Regions from separate parts of the Rhodococcus oxybenzonivorans genome, predicted to be linked through region 1. Evidence: riboswitches for the same ligand, from Rfam matches in the RefSeq annotation. Region 1 holds a riboswitch; each other region holds the start of a gene.
The links. A riboswitch is a leader RNA that binds a small molecule or an ion and turns the genes downstream of it on or off. The one in region 1 is predicted to bind thiamine pyrophosphate.
Positions count from the first base shown of each region.

Region 2: it holds a riboswitch for thiamine pyrophosphate, as region 1 does, so the genes downstream of both, thiC (phosphomethylpyrimidine synthase ThiC) here and CBI38_RS10220 (TenA family protein) in region 1, are expected to answer to the same signal.
Region 3: it holds a riboswitch for thiamine pyrophosphate, as region 1 does, so the genes downstream of both, CBI38_RS06270 (3-oxoacyl-ACP reductase) here and CBI38_RS10220 (TenA family protein) in region 1, are expected to answer to the same signal.

Region 1 is NZ_CP021354.1:2,122,764-2,126,031, forward strand. Features, by position in the region: gene CBI38_RS10215 (ABC transporter substrate-binding protein) at 1-755, opposite strand, end outside; gene CBI38_RS10220 (TenA family protein) at 752-1,474, opposite strand; TPP riboswitch at 1,468-1,563, opposite strand; gene CBI38_RS10225 (carboxylesterase/lipase family protein) at 1,674-3,227, shown strand; gene CBI38_RS10230 (MFS transporter) at 3,220-3,268, opposite strand, start outside.
Region 2 is NZ_CP021354.1:1,531,653-1,534,920, reverse strand. Features, by position in the region: gene CBI38_RS07315 (exodeoxyribonuclease III) at 1-82, shown strand, start outside; gene CBI38_RS07310 (GNAT family N-acetyltransferase) at 116-493, opposite strand; gene CBI38_RS07305 (GNAT family N-acetyltransferase) at 581-955, opposite strand; TPP riboswitch at 1,088-1,195, shown strand; gene thiC (phosphomethylpyrimidine synthase ThiC) at 1,187-2,833, shown strand; gene thiD (bifunctional hydroxymethylpyrimidine kinase/phosphomethylpyrimidine kinase) at 2,844-3,268, shown strand, end outside.
Region 3 is NZ_CP021354.1:1,302,380-1,305,647, reverse strand. Features, by position in the region: gene CBI38_RS06275 (LLM class flavin-dependent oxidoreductase) at 1-495, opposite strand, end outside; gene CBI38_RS06270 (3-oxoacyl-ACP reductase) at 495-1,259, opposite strand; TPP riboswitch at 1,308-1,411, opposite strand; gene CBI38_RS06265 (MarR family winged helix-turn-helix transcriptional regulator) at 1,494-1,952, shown strand; gene CBI38_RS06260 (organic hydroperoxide resistance protein) at 1,957-2,379, shown strand; gene CBI38_RS06255 (oxidoreductase) at 2,399-3,268, opposite strand, start outside.

The DNA of each region.
Region 1 (3,268 bases):
GCCGCGAACTGGTAGCCCCGCTGCAGGGCCTGGACGAACTTCCGTGCCTCCTCGGGGTGCTCGGCCATCCATCCCTCGTTGCCCTCGATCACGAGTGCATACGCGTCGGGAAATCCGAAGTCCGTGTAGTGGAAGTACCGCATCGGCGTTCCCTGGTGCTCGGCCTCGATGCCTTCCCACGCGAAGAATGACACGGTGAAGTCGGCGGTGCCGGAGTAGACCGCCTCGTACGCGGACGTGCCGAGGGTGACGGTGGTGAATTCACCCTTGCCGCCGTCGTTCCGGATGATCTGTTTCAGCGTCGCTTCGCCGTCGGGGTCGGCGAAGCCCGCGTAGATCTTGCCGTCCAAGTCCCGAGGGCGGGTGATGTCGGGGCGGTCCGCCCTGACCGCGATGCCCGTGGCCCAGTGCTGCAGAGGTGCGAGCACGGACTTCGTCTGGGCACCCGCAGCCTTGGAGAAGGTCGCCGAACTCTGGAAACTCACGCCGAACTCGGCATTGCCGGCGTCGACGAGCGTGTCAGGGGACGTGTCGTTGTACGGCAGAACCTCCACGTCGAGTCCGGCGTCGGCGAAATAGCCCTGTTCGAGGGCGACGAACAAACCGGTGTGATTGGTGTTCGGCGTCCAGTCGAGGGCGAATCTGATGGTGTCGCCCGACGACCCGTTGTCGGCGCACCCGGCCAGTACGGAGAGTGCGGACACGAGGACGACGGCTGCAGCGGCGGCGCGCTTCGTGCGCGCGAAGAACGTCACGACTTCGGCCACTTCTGCTCGTTCAGGGCGGTATCCCAGAACAGGAGTTCGTACCGGCTGGCGACGACGAACGCCTCGATCATGGCCTCACGCTGCGCTTCGGTGGCGGCGTCGGCGGCAGCGTCCACCAGTTCGCGGGCGGTGGCCACGGCAGCGTGGAATTCCTCGGCATCGTAGGTGGTCACCCACTGCGCGTACGGATGCGATGGGTCCGCGGAGAGCACCTCGCGGGCGCTGGCGGCGAGTCGTCGTCCCACGTCGGCGTAGATCCAGAAGCAGGGCAGTACCGCAGCCGCGGCAACCGGATACGGCTCGGTGGCGGCGACGGCCGTCAGATAGGAGACGTACCCGAGACAGGCCTGCGAATGCTGCGGCTGAGCGTCCGACGCGGGCAACTTTCCGCCGCTCAGCAGATTCTGGTGCAAGCTGGCCTCGACGGTGGCGGCGGTGGCGGCGGAGTTGGCCCAGAAGCCGGCGGCGACGGGGTCCGGAGCGTGCGCGGCCACCAGCGACAGCGCTTTCGCGTACCCGGTGAGGTACAGAAAGTCCTGTTCGATGTACGTGCGGAACACGTCCAGCGGAAGCGTGCCGTCACCGAGTCGGCGGAGAAATTCGAGCTCGTCGATCGCGTCCCGCAACACCGTGGTCCGGTCCCACAAGAGGTCCGTGAATCTGGTGTGCCGGCCCACGACGACGGCATCATGGACAGAGCTGTTCACTACAATGACATCCCTTCGTCAGCATTACCTGAGCAGGTTCCCGGGTGTGATCTCAGCCCCGCCCGTGCGGAGCACCCCGTGTCAGAACAAGCCGACCCTAGCACCGCCCGCCGGGAGCGCGGAAAAGCCCCGTTCACTCGGACACCTCTGCGCATCGTTGGTACCTTGGCCGGAGATTCCCGGTGAGGGGGTGTCAGTCGTGGAAGTCGAGAAGTCCGGCGACACGCTGGTCGTCCGCGCCCGCGACGGAGCGGTGTGCGGGCACGCCGACGGCGACGTCTACGCATGGAAGGGCATCCCGTTCGCGGCAGCCCCCGTCGGAGCGCTGCGGTTCCGGGCGCCCGCCCCACCGTCCCCCTGGAACGGTGTGCGCGACTGCGCCATCTTCGGGCCCATGGCGCCGCAGGGGAACGGCACCGCCGTGCCGATAGACGCGGGACTCGAGATGGACGAGGACTGCCTCTCGATCAACGTGTGGGCCCCGGAACCGGACGGCACACCGCGGCCGGTGATGGTGTGGATCCACGGGGGTGCGTACTGCCTGGGAACGGCGGCGCAGAGCATCTACGACGGGCGCATCCTGTCCACCGTCGGTGACCTGGTGGTGGTGTCGTTCAACTACCGGGTGGGTGCGCTCGGCTTCCTCGACCTGTCGTCGTTCTCCACGGCCGAGCACGTGTTCGAGACGAACATCGGACTGCGCGATCAGGTCGCGGCACTCGCATGGGTGCGCGAGAACATTTCGGCCTTCGGCGGGGATCCGGACGAGGTGACCGTGTTCGGCGAATCGTCCGGCGCCGGATCGATCACCACACTGATGACCTGTCCGAGCGCGGAAGGACTGTTCCACCGTGCGATCGCGCAGAGCCCACCGGCCACCTCCGTCTACGGGAGCGAGCGCGCCGCCACGGTGGCCCGGCAATTCCTCGACATCCTCAGGCTGGCGCCGGAGGAGTCCGCCACTCTGCTCCGCCTTCCGTACGACCAGATCATCGAAGCCAGCGACACGCTGGTCAACGAGGTGCCCACCAAGATTCCGGGCACACTCGCCATGGCACCTGTCGTCGACCGCGACTTCCTGCCGCGGTACCCGGTGGCGGCGTTCCAGAAGGGGTACTCCCACCGGATCCCGCTCATCATCGGTTCCAACAAGGACGAGTCCTCGCTCTTCAAGCTGATGAAGTCGCCGTTGCTGCCGGTCACGTCCGATTCGGTGCAGGAGATGCTCCGGGCCATCGCCACCGATCATCCCGACCTCCCCGCCAACCGGCTCGCCGACATCCTGGCCGCCTACCCGGACCGCGGAAAATCTCGGGGTGCGCTGGCGATGTCCCGAGATGCCGCGTTCCGGATGCCCGCCCTGTGGGTCGCGGACGCACACAGTCGCCACTCACCGACGTGGATGTACCGGTTCGATGCGGCCACCCCGATCCTCAAGGCTGCGCGCATCGGGGCGGGGCATGCCACCGAGCTGCCGTACGTGTTCGGCAACTTCGGCACCCTGAACGTCGATCCCACGTTCTGGTTGGGCGGGCGGAAGACGGCACTGGAGGTGTCCGGCCGCGTTCAGCGCCGATGGCTCGCGTTCGTCCGGCATGGCGTTCCGGCGGCGTTGGACGGGTCGAAACACTGGGCTCCCTACGACGAGGACACTCGCGCAACGCTGCTGATCGACAGCTCCGACACCCTCGTGCAGGACCCGGACCGCGAGATGCGCCTGGCCTGGGGCAACGAGGTGATGGGCTTCAGCTGACGGTCGCCGGGGCGTCCAGTTCCTTCAGGACCGGAAATGCG
Region 2 (3,268 bases), 590 kb from region 1:
CAAGGCGGAGATCGACCGCAACGAACGTAAGGGAAAGGGCGCGAGCGATCACGCGCCGGTCATCGTCGACCTCGGAGACTGACGCAACTGCACGAACGCGGAGGCGTAGAGACATTCAGTCCTCGACGAGGATGTCGAGGGACTCCGGGTGCCGCGAGAGATAGCGCTGGACGTAGGTGCAGATCGGGCGTACTTTCCACCCGCGAGCGCGTGCCTCGTCGAAGGCTGCGCGGACTAGTGTTTCGGCCAATCCTCGTCCGCCGAATTCCTCTTTCACCACCGTGTGCATGAACGCCACCACCTCACCCGGTTTCGCCGTGAAGCCGGGAATGTCGTCCTCGTCGCGATAGCCGAGAATCCCGACGAGTTCGTCACCGAGCCACAAGTCGAAGCGTTCGTGAGCCGGATCGTCGAGTACGCGAACATCGGCGGCCGAGACATTGCCCGACGCCGAGGCACTGCCCGCCGGGGAAGACTTCGAAATGTGATCCATGCCACCATGGAACCAGTAAGTCGCAGACGGGGGGAGCACAAACGCCGTAACCGGGATCGATTCGTTGCCGGGTTTTTCGCGCAGCGGTCAGCGTTCGATCGGTACCACAAGATCGCGGTACTCCGGATGGGCCGACAGGAAGCGCTGGACGTAGGTACACACCGGTCGCACCTTCCAGCCGTATTCCCTGGCCAGGTCGAGGGAGCGCCCCACCATCATCGACGCGAGTCCGCGATGCCCGAAGTCCTCGACGATCACCGTGTGCATGAACGAGACGATCGGAGCCGGGACGCCGGGCGGGCGCCGACCGGCCGTCACCCCGACCCCGGCGCCGGCGCCGGTCGGCGGCCCCGAGAGGTCGTAGTATCCGAGGATTCCGACCAGGTCCCCACTCAGTCGCAGCTCGAAGCGGTTCTGACCGGCATTGTCGATCACGTCCACAACCTGCGAGTCCGTCAGCATTGCGACCTCCTGGTGTTTGCTCCGTGATCAAAACGTGATGTACGTCACCATTTATACCGACTCTCCGGGCCGCTGTCCAAGGTTCCCCGGAATGATTTCTCACAGACATGTCGGTTACAGTCTGTGCGACAACTACACATCCACGGGGGCTCGCACCAGCGGGCTGAGAGGACGGCTAGGGCCGTCGACCGTCGAACCTGTCCGGGTAATGCCGGCGTAGGGAGCATCTCGATGAGCAGAACTGTATCTACGGCCACGTCCGTCACGACGGGGCCTATCGCGGGCAGCACCAAGGAATACGTGCAGTGGAGCGACGACATTCGCGTACCGGTCCGGCGCGTCCACCTGACCAACGGTGAGCATCTCGACCTGTACGACACGTCCGGCCCGTACACCGATTCCAACGCCCAGATCGACGTTTCCGCCGGGCTGCCCCGCATCCGCGAGCAGTGGTCCGGGGATCGCGGGCAGACCCAACTGGACGCCGCCCGGGCGGGCGTCCTCACCCCGGAAATGCGTTACTGCGCTGCGCGCGAGGGTGTCTCACCGGACACCGTGCTCGCCGAGGTCGCTGCGGGACGGGCCGTGATCCCGGCCAACCGCAAGCATGCAGAACTCGAGCCGATGATCATCGGCAAGGCGTTTGCGGTGAAGATCAATGCGAACATCGGCAACAGCGCGGTCACGTCCTCGATCGCCGAAGAAGTGGAGAAGATGGTGTGGGCCACCCGTTGGGGCGCCGACACCATCATGGACCTCTCGACCGGCAAGAACATTCACGAGACACGCGAGTGGATCCTGCGTAACTCACCGGTCCCGGTGGGTACCGTGCCGATCTATCAGGCACTCGAGAAGGTGAACGGCGATCCGACCGCCCTCACCTGGGAGATCTACCGGGACACCGTGCTCGAACAATGCGAGCAGGGCGTCGACTACATGACGGTCCATGCCGGAGTGCTGCTCCGATACATTCCGCTGACCGCGCGTCGCGTCACCGGCATCGTCTCGCGCGGCGGCTCCATCATGGCGGCCTGGTGCCTGGCACATCACCGGGAGTCGTTCCTGTACACGCACTTCGAGGAGTTGTGCGAGATCCTGCACCGCTACGACGTCACGTTTTCGCTCGGCGACGGGCTCCGGCCGGGGTCGATCGCGGATGCCAACGACGAGGCGCAGTTCGCGGAGCTTCGCACCCTGGGTGAGCTCACGAAGATCGCGAAATCCCATGGCGTGCAGGTGATGATCGAAGGCCCCGGACACGTGCCGATGCACAAGATCGTCGAGAACGTACGCCTGGAGGAGGAACTGTGCGAAGAGGCGCCGTTCTATACCCTGGGCCCATTGGCCACCGATATCGCCCCAGCCTACGACCACATCACGTCTGCCATCGGTGCGGCGATGATCGCGCAGGCGGGCACCGCCATGCTCTGCTACGTGACGCCCAAGGAGCACCTCGGGCTGCCGAACCGCGACGACGTCAAAACCGGCGTGATCACGTACAAGATCGCCGCGCACGCCGCCGACCTCGCCAAGCAGCACCCTCGGGCGCAGGAACGAGACGATGCCTTGTCCAAGGCGCGCTTCGAATTCCGCTGGCACGACCAGTTCGCGTTGTCCCTCGACCCGGACACCGCCCGTGAGTTCCACGACGAGACCCTGCCTGCGGAGCCCGCGAAGACGGCCCACTTCTGCTCGATGTGTGGCCCGAAGTTCTGCTCGATGCGGATCTCCGCCGATGTCCGGGAGTACGCCGAGAAGAACGGCCTCGATTCGGTGGAGGCCATCGAGGCGGGCATGGCCGAGAAGTCGGACGAGTTCGTCGGCGCAGGTGGCCGCGTATATCTGCCCGTCGAATCCGTCACCTCAGAGAATCGGTAAGGTCCCCTCCGTGAAGCTGCTGCCCCTGGCCCCCGACGGCCAGACCCCCGTCCGAGTCCTCACCATCGCCGGCACCGATTCCGGCGGTGGCGCCGGAATTCAGGCCGACTCACGGACGATGGCTCTGTGCGGTGTCCACGCATGCGTCGCGGTGGCCGCCGTGACCGTGCAGAACTCCGTCGGTGTGAGCGGGTTCCACGAAATTCCACCCGAGACGGTGGCGGCGCAGGTGCGCTCCGTCGTCGGCGACATCGGCGTGGGAGCGGCGAAAACGGGCATGCTGGCGTCCACCGCCATCATCGAGGCGGTCGCGGGTGTCTGCACAGAAGTGGGGATCGGGCGCGAGCATCCGGTCCCGCTCGTCGTCGACCCGGTCTGCGCGTCGATGCACGGCGATCCGCTGCTCCACGCCGAAGCGCTCGATGCCGTACGGAA
Region 3 (3,268 bases), 820 kb from region 1:
CCATGAATCCCAGAGCGCGAGTGCCACGTCGACGAACTCGGCGGCGCGCGAGTACCGCTCGTCGTGCGGCGGCATTTCCTCGAGTCCGTGGTTACGGGCCTCCGCGTCGAACATGGAGGTCACGACGTTCCACCCGGCCCGGCCACCACTGATGTGGTCGAGCGACGCAAGCATCCGGGCGGCGTGGAAGGGCGTGTAGAAGGTGCTGGACACGGTGGTGACCAGCCCGATTCGCTCCGTCGCCCGGGCCATCGCCGACAACGCCGTCAGCGGTTCGAGAAACCACAGTCCGCCGGCGGCGGGGTCTCGCACCGAGTGTCCGTCGGCGAAGAAGACGGCGTCGAAGCAGCCACGTTCTGCGGTCTGCGCCAACTCTTCGTAGTAGGCGATGTCGGTGAGCCGTTCCACCTGCGACGCCGGGTGCCGCCAGGCGGCGCCGTGGTGTCCGCAGGCGAAAAGAAATGCGTTGAGGTGCAGTTGTTTACGTGCTGCCATCAGTCTTTGACCAATCCCCCGTCGACGACGAGATTCTGGCCGGTCACCGAACGCGACCACGGAGAGGCGAAGAACAGCACCGCGTCGGCGAATTCTTCCGGAGTGGTGACGCGTTGCAGGGGCGTACTCGCCGCAATGAGGTCGAACACCTCGTCCGGAGTGGCGGCGCTGGCGTCCGTGGTGCGCAGCAGCCCGCCCGACACCATGTTCACCGTGATGCCGTCGGGACCGAGATCGGCGGCGAGCGTGCGGGTCAGTGACAGTGCTGCAGCCTTGGCCGCCGTGTAATCGTGGTAGGGAACCACGGGGTTCTGGAACAAGTTGGTTCCGATGGTGACGATGCGACCGAAGCCGATGGAGCGCATGCCCGGTAGCGCGGCTTGCGTAGTGTTCAGAGTCGCCTTGACACTTCCTTGCAGCTGCGCGTCGAAGGCGTCCCACGAGATGGTGTCGGCCTTGTCGCGGGCGTCGCCGTTGAAGGAGAAATCGGCGAGCGCGTTGTTGATCACGGTGGTGATCGGTGAGCCGAAGTGGTCTGCCGCCGCGCCGAACAGGGCGTCCACTTGTTCGCGGTTCGTGACATCGGCCTGTAGCGCGATGGCCTGCCCGTCGCCCACCTCCGCTGCGAGCTCCTCGGCCGCGTCTCGGCTACGACGGTAGTTCACCACCACCCGTGCGCCCTGCTCGGCGAACGAGCGCACGATGGCGGAACCGAGGCCGCGTCCACCCCCGGTCACGAGAACGATCTGCTTGTCGATCTGCATTGCGCACCTTTCGTCCGGCCGCGAGGAACGCCGGACGACCGCACGCATCAGCGGTCGGCGCGACATCCCTTCGCTAGCACTACCTAGTTCAGGTTCGACGGGTGTGTTCTCAGCCGCCCAGCTTTCGCCGGGCAGCACCCCGTGTCACTGGCGACAGTCTAAGCGCAGTCGCCAAGAGAAAAAGCCGCACCCATCTTTGTTGCGCACAATTAAGTTGTGTGCAATCATTCTGGGGTGACCGACCCTCTCACCCTCGACCGCCAGTTGTGCTTTGCCCTTTACTCGGCATCGCGGGCCATGACGGCCACCTACCGGTCGCTGCTCGAGAAGTTGGGCGTGACGTACCCGCAGTACCTGGTTCTGCTGGTGCTGTGGGAACGGGACGGCCGCGGCGTGCGCGACATCTGCGACGCCCTGAATCTCGATACCGGCACCCTCTCGCCGCTACTCAAGAGACTCGAATCTCTCGGGTTGGTCGAGCGTCGTCGCGACTCGGCCGACGAGCGGCGGGTCGGTATCCACCTCACCGAGGCCGGGAACCAGCTGCGGCATTCCGCCGTGGGCATTCCGGCCGCACTGGCCGGCTCGACGGGTATGGACGTCGACGAGCTCGTCGCCCTCCGCGACACCTTGAGTCGTCTCACCGAATCGCTACACCAGTACACCGCAACCGATCCCCTGAAAAGGAAGTAATCCCGTGCAGATTCTCTACACCGCCGAAGCCCTCGCCACCGGAGAGGGCCGCAACGGCCGCGCCCGCACCTCGGACGGCCGACTCGATCTCGACCTTGCCATCCCCGTCGAGATGGGCGGTTCGGGCAACGGCACCAACCCGGAGCAGTTGTTCGCCGCCGGCTACGCCGCGTGCTTCCACTCGGCACTGCAGATGGTGGCCCGCCAGGCCAAGGCAGATGTCACCGACTCGGCGGTCGGTGCGCGCGTCGGAATCGGCTCGGCGAATGGCGGCGGTTTCGGTCTCGCCGTGACCCTCGAAGTGTCCCTGCCCCACCTCTCGCGGGACGAGGCTCTCGAATTGACCGAGAAGGCGCACCAGGTCTGCCCGTATTCCAACGCAACTCGGGGAAATGTCGAGGTCACCCTCGACGTCACCGAGGACTGAACCTACCGGCGGGCGTCGGTCACGCGAAGGTGTATTCGACGCCCGTCAGGTTCTCGGACAGCGACCACAAGGCACCCGCGGTCTTCTCGTCCCGCGACTTCTCATTGGAACCGACCACCTTCGGGTGGCCACGCTGCTCGAACAGCCCGTCCGGCCCGAGATAACTACCGCCCGCCACATCGGGAACGGCGGCCGCGTACAGCATGGGCAGAGCACCCATCTCCGCTGACTGCGCGAAGATTCGGTTACCGACGGCCATCAGCTTGTCCTGTACCGACTCGGTGTGGGCCTGCAGATTGGTCGATGCGTAACCGGGATGCGCGGCCACAGCCTTGACCGATGACCCCGCCGCGGCGAGTCTGCGCTGTAGCTCGTAGGTGAACAGAAGATTCGCGAGTTTCGACTGTCCGTACGCGCTCCACCGGTTGTACTTGCGGTTTTCCCAGTTGAGATCGTCGAGGTCGATGGATCCCATCTTGTGTGCGGTGCTCGACATCGTGACAATTCGGTCGGTGATCTTGGCGAGTAGCAGTCCGGTGAGCGCGAAATGGCCTAGATGGTTTGTGCCGATCTGCATTTCGAAGCCGTCGACAGTCTTACGCCGGGGAACCGCCATCACTCCGGCGTTGTTCACCAGCACGTCGACCGAACCGATGCCCGCGGCGAAGTCCCGCACCGAAGCCAGATCGGCGAGGTCGAGTCGGCGGACCTCGGCGTTGTCACCGATGGTGCGCGCGACCGCGTCGCCTTTCGTGGTGTCGCGGCAGGCGAGGACGACGTGGGCGCCCGCCTTGGCGAGTGCGCGCGCAGCCACCTCCCCCAATCCACTGTTGGCACCCGTGACGACGAACGTCCGGCCCTGCTGATCCGCGATGTCCGCTGCTGTCCA